2 regions of the Micromonospora sp. CNZ296 genome follow, and region 1 is predicted to be linked to the other one. Evidence: riboswitches for the same ligand, from Rfam matches in the RefSeq annotation. Region 1 holds a riboswitch; the other holds the start of a gene.
What was found. A riboswitch is a leader RNA that binds a small molecule or an ion and turns the genes downstream of it on or off. The one in region 1 is predicted to bind cobalamin.
Positions count from the first base shown of each region.

Region 2: linked by a shared signal. The riboswitch ahead of FB455_RS15340 (peptidase) and the one ahead of FB455_RS32820 (CbtB domain-containing protein) in region 1 are both predicted to bind cobalamin.

Region 1 is NZ_VISW01000036.1:25,716-33,133, reverse strand. Features, by position in the region: gene FB455_RS32855 (ABC transporter substrate-binding protein) at 1-616, shown strand, start outside; gene FB455_RS32850 (FecCD family ABC transporter permease) at 643-1,680, shown strand; partial or broken gene FB455_RS32845 (ABC transporter ATP-binding protein) at 1,680-2,187, shown strand; gene FB455_RS35025 (hypothetical protein) at 2,672-3,079, shown strand; partial or broken gene FB455_RS35020 (nucleotide-binding protein) at 3,037-3,231, shown strand; gene FB455_RS32830 (cobalt-precorrin-6A reductase) at 3,363-4,091, shown strand; gene FB455_RS32825 (CbtA family protein) at 4,114-4,896, opposite strand; gene FB455_RS32820 (CbtB domain-containing protein) at 5,008-5,217, opposite strand; adenosylcobalamin (AdoCbl) riboswitch at 5,216-5,356, opposite strand; gene cobA (uroporphyrinogen-III C-methyltransferase) at 5,356-6,378, opposite strand; gene FB455_RS32810 (cobyrinic acid a,c-diamide synthase CobB) at 6,392-7,418, opposite strand, start outside.
Region 2 is NZ_VISW01000008.1:83,479-90,896, forward strand. Features, by position in the region: gene FB455_RS34785 (hypothetical protein) at 64-1,224, opposite strand; gene FB455_RS34555 (tetratricopeptide repeat protein) at 1,472-1,906, shown strand; gene FB455_RS15325 (hypothetical protein) at 1,972-2,412, opposite strand; gene FB455_RS15330 (beta-1,3-glucanase family protein) at 2,584-4,176, shown strand; gene FB455_RS15335 (alkaline phosphatase PhoX) at 4,352-5,512, shown strand; cobalamin riboswitch at 5,642-5,777, shown strand; gene FB455_RS15340 (peptidase) at 5,877-6,920, shown strand; gene FB455_RS15345 (hypothetical protein) at 6,956-7,418, shown strand, end outside.

The sequences.
Region 1 (7,418 bases):
CGCGTTCGGTGACGAGGGGGTCGGTGACCGCGCCGACTGGCAGAAACTCGGCGTCGGCACCTACATCTCCCCTGCCGGGTGCCCGGCGCAGACCCGGCAGGCGAAGCTCGCCATCGGCGACGTGTTCACCGAGATCCGTGAGCTCGCGGCGATCTTCGGGGTGAGCGACCGCGGCGAGAAGCTGATCGCCGACCACGAGGGCCGCATCGCCACGGCCGCAGGCACCGCCCGCAACGTGAAGGTCATGTGGTGGGACGGCGGCAGCGACGCCCCGAGCGTCGGCGCCTGCTGCGGCGCCCCCAACATGATCATGTCGGCGGCCGGGGTCACCAACGCCTTCGCCGACCTCACCGGCAGCTGGGGCGACACAAGCTGGGAGACCGTCACCGACCGCAACCCCGAGGTCATCGTGCTCGTCGACGCGAGCTGGGATCCCGCCGCGCAGAAGAAGACCTTCCTCGCCGGGCACCGCACCCTCAAGGACCTGCCCGCGGTCAAACAGCAGTGGTACGTGGTGATCCCGTTCTCGTCAACCACGGCCGGTGTCCGCAACGTCCTCGGCGTCGAAGCCCTCGCCCAGGGCATCGCCGCGCTGCCGTCCGGGGCCCCGAGCTGACCGCCGTCACCACCCGGCCCGCCCCGGTGCGCACCCACCGCCCGGTGCGGGCGGTCGGCCTGGCCGCGCTCGTGCTGGCTCTGGTCGCCGGTCTGGTGCTGTCGGTGGCCGTCGCGGTCACCATCGGCCCGGCCGACCTGACTGTCGGGACGGTGTGGACGGTCGTCGCCGGCCACCTGGGACTCGCGAACTCGGACGTGCCGCTGCTGCGCGACCACATCGTCTGGGACCTACGTTTGCCCCGGGTTCTCGGCGCCGCCACGGTGGGGGCGGGCCTGGCCGCGGCCGGTGCGGTCATGCAGACCGTCACCCGCAATCCCCTGGCGGACCCGTACCTGCTCGGGGTCTCCTCAGGGGCGTCGCTGGGCGCGGTCCTGGTGGTCGTGGCCGGCATCGGTAGTGGCGTAGCCGCGCTGACCGGCGGCGCCTTCCTCGGCGCCCTTGTCGCGTTCCTGCTGGTCGTGGGCCTGGCCGGGAGGTTCGGGGCATTGTCGCCGACGCGCGTGGTGCTGACCGGGGTCGCGGTGGGACAACTGTGCGCGGCACTGACCTCTTTCGTGATCATCTGGGTGGCCGACCCGCACGCCACGCAGAGCATCACGTTCTGGCTGTCCGGGTCAATGGCCCGCGCCGACTGGACGGCCCTGGGCTGGGCGGTACCGGTGCTGGTCGTGGTGCTGGCGGTGGTCGGCTGGCACGCCCGTACCCTCAACGCCTTCGCCTTCGGTGAGGAGGCCGCCGCGAGCCTCGGCGTCGAGGTGAACCGGCTGCGGTGGCTGCTGCTGGTCGGCACCGCCCTGCTGACCGCCGTGCTGGTCGCGGTCAGCGGCGCGATCGGGTTCGCCGGGCTGATCCTCCCGCACGCCGCCCGCCTGATCACCGGACCGGACCACCGGCGGCTGCTACCGGTCGCCGTGCTCGCCGGCGCCATCTTCCTGACCTGGGTCGACACCGCCGCCCGCACCGTCTTCGAACCGCGTGAGCTGCCGGTCGGGGTGCTGACGGCACTGGTCGGGGTGCCGGCGTTCTTCCTGATCCTGCGCCGCCGGGAGGTACGCGGCTGATGCTTCAGATCTCCGACGTCTCGTGGGCGGTGCCCGCCGCCCGCATCCTCGACCACGTCACCGGCACCGTCCCGGCGGGCAGCCTGGTCGGGCTGCTCGGCCCGAACGGCTCCGGCAAGACCACCCTGCTGCGGGCCGTCGCCGCCCTGGTGCGCCCGGATACCGGCAACATCACACTCGCAGGCGACGACGTGACTCGGCTGCGGCGCCTTGCCCTGGCCCGGCGCATCGCGTTGCTGGCCCAGCACGCCGAGACCGACCTCGACCTGACCGTCCGCGACGTGGTCCTGCTCGGCCGCATCCCGCACCGCCGGACCCGCTGGTCCGACACCGGCAGCGACCATGCCGCCGCGGTCGAGGCACTGGGCCGGGTCGACCTGGCCGGGTTCGCCGACCGTAAGTGGCAGACCCTGTCCGGTGGGGAACGCCAGCGCGTCCAGCTCGCCCGCGCGCTGGCCCAGGAGCCGGAACTGCTGCTGCTCGACGAACCCACCAACCACCTCGACATCGGCCACCAGCTTCAGCTGCTGCACCTGGTCCGCCGATCGCAGGTCACCGCCCTCGCCGCGCTGCACGACCTCAACCTGGCCGTCATGTTCTGCGACACCGTCGTCGTGCTGCACCACGGCCGGGTCGTCGCCGCGGGACCACCCGCACGGGTGCTCACCCCGGCGCTGCTCGCCGACGTGTACGGCGTCGACGCAGACGTGCGGGTTCACGACGGGCGGACCGTCATTGAGTTCCGGCCGCCGTCATGACCCGGCACGTGCTGCCGGTGCCCGGTCGGTCACCCACCACGCTGGCCACGACACGATCCACCAGCTCGCCGAGCAGATGGCCGCGCGTCTGGGCGTATTCGTGCACAGGTGTTTCCTCGACGGCGCGAAACCGTTTGCTGCACGCGGCGCTCGACGCGGCCACCGGTTCACTGGTCGGACGTGACCCGGCGGTTCGACGCGCCCCGCGCCGGCAACCCGATCATCCTGGCACGATGACCGAGGCCGGCGCTGGGCCGGCGTTCCTCGCGGCGCAGCAGGCGGCGGGAGTCATTGCGGCCAGACACCGCGGTGACTTCGCCGGCGCCGAGGAACTGCTGGGCGCCATCGGCGACGAGACCGTGCGCACCCGGGTTTCATGCTGCTCGCCGAACTCGCCCTTGGCCCTGGTCCAGTCACAGACAGGGCAGAGCATGGACGAACTCGTCCATGAGGTCACGTTGCTGATGGCCGAAGTGATGGGCAGCGTCGGACACCAGCCCGGGCTGGACCTCGCCCACGCCGAGCCCGGCGGTCCGGCGGATGGACAGCAGGCGATACTGGGGCGGTGGAAGGACAGGCTCGCCGAACCGGGCGGCTCATGGTGGCGGGCACGACGTCGGACGCGGGCAAGAGCCGGGTGACGACCGCGTTGTGCCGGGCGTTCGCACGGCGCGGTGTTCGGGTCGCTCCGTTCAAGGCACGGAACATGGCGAACAATTCGATGGCGTGTGCGGGTGGGGCGGAGATCGGCCATGCTCAGTGGGTGCAGGCGCTGGCGGCGGGCGCAGAGCCGGCCCGGCAGGCCCGGCTGGATCTGCTCGCCGACCTGGCGGAGAAACACCTGGAGGTCGACGCGCTGCTGAACCTAGCCGAGCGGGGCGCTCCCGCGGCGCCGGTGATCGGACCCTACGCGTGAGGATTCTCGTGCTCGGTGGGACGGGCGAGGCCCGCGCGCTGGCGGCCTCGCTCGTCGACGACGGTGCCGTGGTCGTGACCTCACTGGCGGGGCGGGTCGCGCGTCCCCGGCTGCCGGTGGGGCAGGTCCGCGTCGGTGGCTTCGGCGGGATCGCAGGACTGGCCGCGTACCTGGCGGAGACCCGGGTGCGTGCCGTGGTCGACGCGACGCACCCGTTCGCGGAGAAGATCAGCGCCAACGCGGCGGCGGCGTGCCCGGCCGCCGGGGTTCCCCTGCTCCGTTTGGAACGGCCCGGCTGGGCCGCTCGCCCCGAGGCGTCGGCCTGGTACTGGGCCGGTGACCACAGTGAAGCTGCCCGGGTGGCGGCCGGTCTGGGCGACCGGCCGTTCCTCACCGTCGGACGGCAGTCGCTGGCGCACTTCGTCGAACCGTTGCGCCGGCACGCGTGCCTGGTTCGCGTGGTGGACGAGCCCGACATCGTCCTGCCGGTGTCGTGGAAGCTGCTGCGCAGCCGCGGTCCCTACACCCTCGCGCACGAGCGGGAGGTGATGGCGGGCACGGACGTTCTAGTTACCAAGGACTCCGGCGGTGACCACACGGTCGCGAAGCTGGAGGTCGCCGCCGAGCGGGCGATGCCGGTCGTGATCGTGCGCCGCGCCGGGCCGCCGGCCGGAGTGCCGCTGGTCCGTGACGTGGACGCCGCCCTGGCGTGGGTGCGGGCGTTGCCCGCACCCTGACGCGAGGTTCAGCCGGGAAGGTTCAGAGCGTGGCCGCCAGCTCCTGGCGGCGCAGCCGCTCGGCGGCACGGTCCGCGTCGCGTCCGACCAGACCGGTCAGCACTGCACCCAGGACCGCCCAAGTCGCGGCCAGGGTCGTGATCGACGAGATGCGGAAGTACCAGAGTGTGTCGGCCGGGAAGCCGCCGACCTCGTTGACCGTCGGCAGCAGAGCCCCGGCGACCACGACGACCACGAGATAGGCGCCGGCACCGGCCAGCACCGCCGAGTATGCGCCCAGCTGGGGCAGCAGACGCCGGGCCAGGACCACGGCGCCGATCGCGGCGGCCAGGCTCAGTGCCCAGAACCCGAAGTACAGCGCGGTCCGCTCGTTGATCGTGTCACCGGAGCCGACCGCCGGTGGTGTGGCGGGGTACTTGAGGAACGGCACGAGGGCGGTGGCGACGAAACCGACGGCGGCGACCACCGCGGTGCTGGCCCGTGCGGACAGGGAGCCCAGACGCCCGGCGGCGAAGGCGGCAGCGAGCGCGGTCGCTCCACCGAGGACGATGCCCACCAGGATGGTGCCCAGTGCCAGGCCCCCGGTGGACTGGGTGCCACGCGAGACTTCGGCCTCCTCCTCATCGTGGCTGTGAGACTGCTCGGCGGTGGCATTGTCGTGCGGGTGCTCGGCGGCACCGGCTTCCTCCAGGGCGATGGCTGCATCGACCTGGGGTTCGGCGACGACGTAGGAGACGAGGAAGGCCGCGAAACCGGCGATGAGCCCGGCCAGCAGCCCGTGAACGAGAAAAGTGCGAGGGGTCATCAAGGGTCCGTTCGAGAGCCGGCCGCGGGCAGCACGAAACGCCCGCAGCGCCGGTGACGAGGAAAGACGAAAACTCCGGCCGGGCCGGGCGAACTGCCGCGTGGCGTGGTGTCAGTGGCAGGGGAAGCCCAGCACGTGCCGTGCGTCGTGCGTCAGCTCGTGGATGAAGGTGCCCTCGAAGACGGAGAAAGCTCCCTGCTCGGCGCCCACGAAATACAGGACGACGGCGGTGACCAGCGCGAAGAACAGCGCCCAGGGGGCGAGCGCGCGAACGGGGATGGTGGGAAGAACGGCCGGAATGGCCGTGGTCGCCTGAGGCATGACACTCCTTGGGATGCTGCGTCCCGTCGATGGGTGGTCGACCTGGCTGGAGGGTCTGGCTTCGCCGCGAGCGGCGTCACAGTAGCGCGACTGCGCCGGATTCACACCGGCTTCCTTCAGCAGGGTGGCACGACCATATCAGGTATCGGAGCAACGCGACGCTGTCGCGACTGCCTGCACGGCGGCCGGTCCGAGGGCGACGACGTGGCCGATCACCGTTACGGCGGGCGCGCCGATGCCGGCCTCGGCGGTGTCGGCGACGACGTCGGCGAGGGTACTGCGCAGCACCCGCTGGCCGGCCGAGGCGGCGTCCGCGACGACGGCGCATGGTGTGTTCCGGTCGAGACCGGCGGCGACGAGCGCGTCGGCGATGGCCGCGAGGTTGCGCATGCCCATCAGCACCACGAGGGTGGTGCCGGTGCGGGCGAGGGCGGCGTAGTCGATCGACGAGTCGGGATGGCCGGGCGGTACGTGGCCGGAGATGACGGTGAAGCCTTGCACGAGTCCGCGGTGGGTGACCGGGATGCCGGCCAGCTCCGGGGCCGCGATGCTGGAGGTCACGCCGGGTATCACGGTGGTGGGGACGCCGGCTTCGGCGCACGCGGTGACTTCCTCGAAGCCGCGGCCGAAGACGTACGAGTCGCCGCCCTTGAACCGCACAACGTGCCGTCCGGCGCGGGCGTGCTCGACGAGCAGCGCGTTGATCTGTTCCTGGCTCGTGCTCCGCCCGTACGGGACCTTGGTGACGTCGATGATCTCGGCGTCCGGGCGCGCCCACTTCAGGGCCTCCCACGGGGCGAGCCGGTCGGTGAGGATCACGTCGGCCTGCTTGACGGCCGCGCGTCCGGCGACGGTGACCAGCCCTGGATCGCCCGGGCCGGCGCCGACCAGCGTGACGTGTCCGGCCGTTCGGACCGCTGCCGGTGCCCCGGCCTCCGAGGGGGCGACGGTACGCAGCACGACGTCGAACCGGCTCTCGTCGACCGGGGTGGTGACCCAGGTCAGGCGCCCGCGGAGGGCGAGGTCCTCCAGCGCGGCGCACACGGCCGGCGCGGCGACGGTGACCAGGGCGCGCCTGTGCAGCAGCGCACTGACCGTGACGGCGGCGGGTGCGCTCCCGTCGAGGACGAGCACGCTACGGCCGGTAAGGTTCAGCTGCATGTGACGGTGATTCCTAACGTGCTGAGGAGACAGCCGTCCGGTGTACGGCCTCGGTGAACGACTGGGCCAGATGCGGGTGCCCAGCCCAATGCACGTGCAGATAGGACGCGCTGAGGCTGGGGGAGGCGAATCCGGCATTGCGGCCCTCGATGCGCCAGGCGGGGTGCTCGCCGTGACCGGGTGTGACGGTGGTGCGGTGGAATTCGTGGCCGGTGGCAGCGGTTCCCCGCTCGCCGAGCAGCTGGTCCGAGCCGAGTCCGGCACGGTGGTACGCGAGGGTGAGGCGCGGCGTCATGACTGCTTCGGCGTCGAGCGCCCCGACCATGGGATGGCCGTCGACGGAGCGGCACAGATACAGCAGGCCGGCGCACTCGGCGACGGTGGGGACGCCGTCGAGGACGGCCTGGCGCAGTTCGTGGCGCAGCGTCGTGTTGGCGCTCAGCGTGGACGCGTGTACCTCGGGGAACCCCCCACCGAGGTACAACCCGCGTGTCCCGGCGGGAAGCCGCTGGTCGCGGGCCGGGTCGAACGGAACGACGGTGCAGCCCGCCGCCTGCAGCAGCTCGGTCGTCTCGGCGTACCGGAAGGTGAAGGCACGCCCGGCCGCGACCGCAACCACCGGTGATCCGGCGCCCAGCCGCCGGACGTGCGCGGCGGGATCCCATGGCTGGGCGTCCAGATCGGGTGCGGTGCGTGCCACCTGCAGCACCGCATCGAGGTCCACGTGGCGGGCGATCTGCTCGGCCAGCACGTCCAGGGCGGCGGCGGCCTCCTCACGTTCGGCTGCCGGCACGAGCCCGAGGTGGCGCGACGGGGCGCTGACACCCTGGTCGCGGTGCAGGATCCCGAGCACCGGTACGCCGGTGGATTCCACCGCCCGGGCCGCCTCGGCGGCGTGGCGGGCGGACCCGGCTTTGTTGAGCACGACACCCGCGACGGTGACGCCGGCCTCGAACGTGCCCATTCCGTGCACGACGGCCCCTACGCTGCGCGAGGTGTGCGAGACGTCCACGACCAGCAGGATCGGGGTGGCGGTCAGG
Region 2 (7,418 bases), on a different contig from region 1:
CTTATTTCCATCGACCGGCATTACGCTCTGGGCCAGCCCTGAGGTGCATCACATCGGAGGTTCCTATGAGGACGATGACCATCCGTCGCACGACTGCACTCCGCCTGGTGTCCGGCGCACGCCGCCTGTGGATCGAGTGGTGCTGGTAACTGTCGCCCCGGCGGGCGCTCCCGGGCGCCCGCCCCTGCGGCGGTGGGCCCTGCGGTGACGGACGGGGCGGAGCGCTACGACTGCCACCGCGACCACGGGCCGTACGCCGGGGTCTCGGCCTTCCTCGGCCGGGTCGCCGCCGACCGGCCCCGCCTGGCGGCCCGGCACGCGGTCGAACTGCACGCGATCGCTCCCCAGCTCGACCCGGCGGCCCGGCCGGCCGCCGAGGAGGAGCCGATCCGCTTCCACCCCGCCCGCCGTACCGCCTGCCTGGCCTACGGCGCGGCGGAACTCGTGGCGGCCTGGGCCGGCACGCTCCGGCGGCCCGTCACCGTCCGGTTCGATCACGTCGCCGGCGCCGACGAGACGACAGCCGAACTGCTGGACGCGCTGGCCCGCCGGCTCGGGCCGGCCCCGGTGCGCCTCGACCTGCGCGACGACGGTGCCCCCGATCCGGCGCCCGGCGAGCGCACCCCGCAGGCGCTGCGACGGGCACTGGGCGACAGCCTGGCCCGCGGCTACTACCACCACGCGGCCCGGGTCGCCCGGCGCGGGCGGGCGGCGGTCACCCCCGACGGCGACCTGCGGCACTGGTGGGCGTTCACCACCGGCCTGGCCACCGCCCTGGCGGCCCTGAACCGGGCCGCCGAGGCGCTCGACCTCTACGACGAGGCGCGGGCCGTCACCGACGACCCGAAGATCACTATGTCGGCGGCGTACGCCACCGCCATGCTGCACGCCCGGCACCTGCCGGCGGCCGACCAGGACCCGGCGCTGGCCCGGCACTGGCTGGAGGTGGCGCTGCGCCTCGCCGCCGAACTGGCCGACCCACGCCGGCGGCTGCTGTCGACGGTCTTCTACGAGCAGGGCCTGGCGCTGCTGGACAGCCGGGCCGGCCGGCCCGACCGCGCGCTGCGGCTCGTCGACGACGGGCTGACCCGGCTGACGGCCGCGCTCGGCCCCGGCGAACGCCCGCAGGACCTGGCCCGGCTGCGCCACAACCGGGCGCAGGTTCACCTCGCGCTGGGCGACCCGGCGCGGGCGCTGGCCGATCTGGACACCGTGATCGCCCACGACCCCGACAACTGCGAGTACTACGTGGACCGCGCCGCCCTCCACCGGGCGGCGGGCCGGACCCGAGCCGCGATCAGGGACTACGACGCCGCCATCCGGCTGGGACCGCACCTGCCCGAGGCGTACTACAACCGGGCCGTGCTCCAGCAGGAGCGGGGCCGCCCCGAGCGGGCGCGCGCCGACCTGGAGCGGGTGCTCGCCATCGAACCGGGGCACCTCGACGCCCGGATCGCCCTGGTCAACCTGCGTGGAGCGCGGCGCGCTGGATGCCGCCGAGGCGGGTGCGCGGGCCGGGCTGGCCGGCGCTCCGCAGGAGCCCGCGCTGCTGTGCACCCTGGGCCTGGTCCTCGCCGAGCGCGGCCGGCCCGCCGAGGCCGACGAACTGCTCACCCGGGCCTTGAACGGGGACCCCGAACTGGTGGAGGCGTGGACGAACCGGGCCGCCGCCCGGTTCGAGCGCGGCGACGTGGCCGCCGCGCTCGCCGACCTGGACCGGGCGGTGGCGCTGTCGGAGGCCCCCGTGCCGCGCTACAACCGGGGTACGGCCCTGGCCCGGCTGGGCCGGTGGGACGAGGCGGCCCGCGACTTCGCCCAGGCGCTCGCCCAGCCCGGCCTGGACCGGGCCCTGCGCCGGGATCTGCGCACGGAACTCACCAGGTGCCGCCGGGCGCTGGCCGTCTGACCCGGCCCGGCCGGGGAGCCGGCGCTCATCGTGCGCCGGCCCCGGTCCGGGGGAGGGGAGCGGGTTCAGCAGCCCTGGCGGCGGCTGTAGATCTGGTGGCGCTCACCGGCCCATCCGATGTAGCCGACCGCCTCGACGCAGTAGTTCGCCGTACCGGTGACGGCGACCGGGCCGGCGTAATAGCTGAAGTCACCGGAATTGGTGTCCGCGCCGCCCGACCGGGTGCAGTGCGCGCCCTCGCCCGACCGCTCCGCGCAGCGGTAGATCTGCACGAAGGTGGGCGCCGACCTCCCGTACGCCGCGCCGCGGTGGTAGAAGCAGGCGCTGTTGGTGCCCCCGTTGCTGCTGTTGTAGTAGATCACCAGTTCACCGAGCCCGGACGACTGCACCTGGCTGTAGGTGATGGTCCCCGAGCAGGAGCCGGCCGCCTGGGCGGCGGGGGCGCCGACAGTCAGGCCCGCCGCGACGGTCACCAGCGCCGTCAGCGCCGAAAGCATGCGTTTCATGTACCTACCTACCCAATCCACAGTCGACTGTTCCGTAGTGGATCTTAATCAACCGATGACCTTCGCCGTGGCCCTGGTCCATAGGCAACCACCTATTGACAAACAATATTGACAATTGGACCCTGCTGAGAGAGCGCTCTCCCGTCCCCCTGTCTCCCGCGAGGTGTCCCCATGCGTCTCCGAAGAAGGCTGCTCGCCGCCGCGTCCGCCCTGCTCGCCGGGCTCACCGGCGCTGTCGTCGCCACGCCCGCCCAGGCGGTCGGACCGGCGTTGCTGCCGGTCACCGTCACCAACACCACCGGCCGCAGCGACCCGGTCCACCTCTACGTCATCGGCGTCCAGCTGTCCTCCGGCCGGCTCGGCTACGTCACCTCCGGCGGCACCTTCGTGCCGTGGACCGGCGGGCAGCTCCCGCCGTCACCCGCGCCGGACGTCTCCATCCCGGGCCCCGGCAACGGCGGCAGCACCACGATCCAGTTCCCCCGCGGCTTCTCCGGCCGGGCCTACTTCTCCCTCGGGCAGAAGCTCAAGTTCTTCCTCACCCCGGACGGACTGGTGCAGCCCGCGCCCTGGGCGGCCGGTGACGCGAACCGCGACATCCTCTTCGACTGGAGCGAGTTCACCTACAACGACTCCGGGCTGTGGCTCAACAGCTCCCAGGTCGACATGTTCGCGATCCCGCACGCGGTCACCGTGACCGGCGCCAACGGCGTCACCAAGCGCACCGGCGACGTGGTGGCCAACGGACGCAACGCGGTGATCGACGGGATCCGGGCGCAGCCGGGCTGGGCCGGCACCGTCCACACCCGCTCCGACGGGACCGTGCTACGCGTCCTGGCTCCGGGCAAGGCGGCCGGGGCCGGCCTGCTCAGCACCACGTACCTGGACTCGTACATCGCCTCCGCGTGGAACGCGTACACCACGAAGACCCTGACCGTGGCGCCCTTCGCCGACCAGCCGGCCATCCGGTACTACGGCCGCACCTCGGGCAACACCATGACCTTCACCAACGGCAGCGGCCAGGTCGTCGCCTCCTTCAACCGGCCCTCCTCGGCCAGCGTCTGGGGCTGTGACGGCGACCTGCCCGCGCCGAACGACCAGGTGGTCGGCCCGATCTCGCGTACGCTCTGCGCCGCCCTCAACCGAGGCACGCTCGGCACCGTCGACACCCAGCCCAGCACGAACGCCGCCGACTTCTACCGCAGCAACCCCACCAACCAGTACGCACGCCTGATCCACGCCAACATGACCGACGGCCGGGCGTACGCGTTCGCCTTCGACGACGTCGGTGGATTCGAGTCGCTGGTGCACGACGGCGATCCCCGTTCGGCCGGACTGATCCTCAGCCCGTTCACCGGCGGTGGCGGCGGCACCCCGACCACCGGGGTGCCAGTGGTCAGCAACTGGAACAACAAGTGCATCGACGTGCCGAGCTCCAACTTCGTCGACCGCGCGCCGTTGCAGATGTGGAACTGCAACAACACCAACGCGCAGAAGTGGACGTTCAGCGGCACGGCGCTCAAGAGCCAGAACAACAAGTGCATGGACGTCGACGCCGGGTCCACCGCGAACGGGGCGGCGGTGCAGCTCTACACCTGCAACGGCACCGGCGCCCAGCAGTTCACCCTGAACGCGGCCGGAGACCTGGTCAACCTCCAGGCCGGCAAGTGCGTCGACATCAAGGACTGGAACGGCAACGACGGCGCGAGGCTCCAGCTCTGGGACTGCGGGGGCACGGCCAACCAGAAGTGGCGCAAGGGCTGACCAGCCATGCGAACGGTGGCGGGGGCCGACCGCGAGTCGCTCCCGTCACCGGCAGGCGACGGACGAGACGGCCGACACGACGCCGCGCACCGAGGCGTCCATCGACGTTCATCCAACAGATCGATGTGCGTAAGCTCCGCCCGGTCAGATCTGGGGAACCTACCGAGGAGGTTCCATGGATCGTCGAGCAATGCTGCGGGCCACTGTCGTCGGTGCGGGCGCTGTCGCGCTGCCGTTCACCGCGTGGTCGGCGGCGTACGGAGCCCCGGCGCAGAACGCGGCGGGCCCCTACGGTGGGCTCCAGCCCGCCGACGCCAACGGCATCCAGTTGCCGGCCGGCTTCACCAGCTCGATCGTCGCACGATCCCGTCGGACGGTGCCGGGGACGTCGTACACCTGGCACGACGCTCCGGACGGTGGCGCCGTGTTCCCGAACGGCACCGGCTGGATCTACGTGTCGAACTCCGAGGTGTCAGCCGGTGCGGGCGGCGGTGCCTCACGCCTCGTCTTCGACTCCAGCGGCACCGTGGTCGGGGCGTCGCGGATCCTCTCCGGAACCAACAACAACTGCGCCGGGGGCAAGACACCGTGGAACACCTGGCTCTCCTGCGAGGAGGTGTCCCTGGGCCGGGTCTTCGAGACGTACCCCCTCGGCGGGACCGCCGTGGCGCGTCCCGCGCTGGGCCGGTTCAAGCACGAGGCGGCCGCGGCCGACCCGGTCCGCCGGGTCGTCTACCTGACCGAGGACGAGACCGACGGCAAGTTCTACCGGTTCGTGCCGACCACCTGGGGCGACCTCTCCGCCGGAACCCTCCAGGTCTTCCGCGCCGGTACGGCGACCTCCGGCACGTTCACCTGGGCCACGGTGCCCGACCCGGACGGCTCGCCCACCCCGACCCGGCAGCAGGTGTCCGGCGCGAAGACGTTCAACGGCGGCGAGGGCTGTCACTACGCGGATGACACCGTCTGGTTCACCACGAAGGGCGACAACCGCGTGTGGCAGGTCAACCTGGCCGCCGGCACGTACGAGCTCGCCTACGACGACAACCTGGTCAGTCCGGGCACCCCTCCGCTGACCGGGGTCGACAACATCACCGGGTCCACTGCCGGTGACCTGTACGTCGCGGAGGACGGCGGGAACATGGAGATCTGCATGATCACGCCCGACGACAAGATCTCGGTCTTCCTGCGGATCACCGGACAGAGCGGTTCGGAGATCACCGGGCCGGCGTTCACCCCGGCGGGGGACCGGCTGTACTTCTCGTCGCAACGCGGCACGACCGGCTCGTCCTCCGGCGGCATCACCTACTGCGTCACCGGACCGTTCCGCCGATGACCGGCTCCCGGCCCCGCTGACAGTGACCACGCGGTCGAGGACGCCCGGTCTTCACCGGGCGTCCTGCCGGCCGTCACGGCACGTGTCCGGTTCCTGGCGCATTGACATCGGCGCTCCGGCCACAGCAGACTGTCGCGACAACTGAACCACCGCGTGTACGTGCGGGGGAAGACCGGTCGAAATCCGGCGCTGGCCCGCAACGGTAGGCCGCCCAGAGAGATCTGCGGCGGCGAGCCCGAATACCCGTCGTACGCGTGTATCCGCTCCCCACCCGTCGTGGCCCACGGGTCGGAGTCCCGGTCGACGCGGCGTTGCCGCGGTCGTCCGGGCTTTCGACGACCGCCGGGCCGGAAAGGCGCTTCCGATGGTCGTCCGCCGAAGCCGGCACCGCCTGCTCGCGCTCCTCTGCGGCGTACTCGCCGCTCTCACCCTCACCACACCCGCCGTCGCCGCCCCCGAGCGCGCCGCCCTCACCCGCCCGGAGGCCGCCGGCGGCTGGCTCGCCCGGCAACTCGTCGACGGCGAACGCTTCGAGGCGGTCTTCGACGGTGTCGTGTACCCCGACCAGGGGCTGACCCTCGACGCCGTGTTCGCCTTCGCCGCCACCGGCGTCGCCGACGACCACGGCGCCGACGCGCTGGCCTGGGTCACCCGGCCGGACATCCGCGACGGCTACCTCGGCGACGGCGTCTCCGAGGCGTACGCGGGTGCGACCGCCAAGCTCGCCCTCGCCGTGCAGGTGCGCGGCGGCGACCCGGCCGACGTCGGCGGGGTGGACCTGATCGCCCGGCTGCGCTCGCTCCAGACGCCGGCCGGCAGGTTCAGCGACCGGTCCGCGTACGGCGACTACAGCAACGCGTTCAGCCAATCCTTCGCGCTGCTGGCGCTGGACCGTACGGCGGCCGGGGCGCCACCGGCGGCGGCCGCCTGGCTCGCCGGCACCCGGTGCCCGGACGGCGGTTACCCGCTGCTGCCCGCGCAACCGGTCTGCACGTCCGACGTGGACGCCACCGCGCTCGCGGCACAGGCGCTGCGCGCCGCGGACCGTCCGGCCGACGCCGCCGCCGGGCTGCGCTGGCTGGTGTCCGTTCAGCGCGCCGACGGCGGCTTCGCCAACGCGGGCGGCACGCCGAACGCCAACAGCACCGGCCTCGCCGCGCAGGCCCTGCGCGACGGCCACCGGCTGCCGGCCTGGGCGCGGGCCCGGGCATTCCTCGCCGGACTCCAGGTCGGCTGCGCCGGGGCGCCGGCCGACCGGGGCGCTGTCGACTTCGACGGCGGCGGCTTCGACCCGGCCACCGCACCCCGGGCGACCGCCCAGGCCGTCCTCGGTCTAACCGGGATCGGGTACGCCCGTCTGTCCGCCGCCGGCGCCGACCCCGGCGCACCGGCACTCGCCTGCCCGTGAACCCCTTCGCCGCGCACCCGATCATAGGAGGATCCGTGTTCCGTCACCGTTCCACAGTCCGCACCTGGCTGGCCGGCCTGCTGGCCGCCGTCGTCGCCGGCGTCGCGCTGACCGCAGTCGAACCCGCGCCCCGGGCGGCGCACGCCGCCGCCTGCACCGGCACCTCGGGAGTCACTGTGGTCGTCGACTTCGCCGCGCTCGGCGGCGGCGTCCAGGTCGCCTGTGCGCCGGGCGATCCGGCCACCGGCCTGGCCGCGCTCCAGGCCGCCGGCTTCACAGTCACCGGCACCGCCCGCTGGGGCCTGGCCTTCGTCTGCCGGATCAACGGCAAGCCCACCGCCGCGACGGAGCCGTGCGTCAACACCCCGCCGGCCACGGCGTACTGGTCGTACTGGCATGCGTCCAGCGGCGGCTCCTGGTCCTACAGCACGTCGGGGGCGACCGGCTACAACCCCGCGCCGGGCAGTGTTGAGGGCTGGTCCTTCGGCGCCGGCGCCC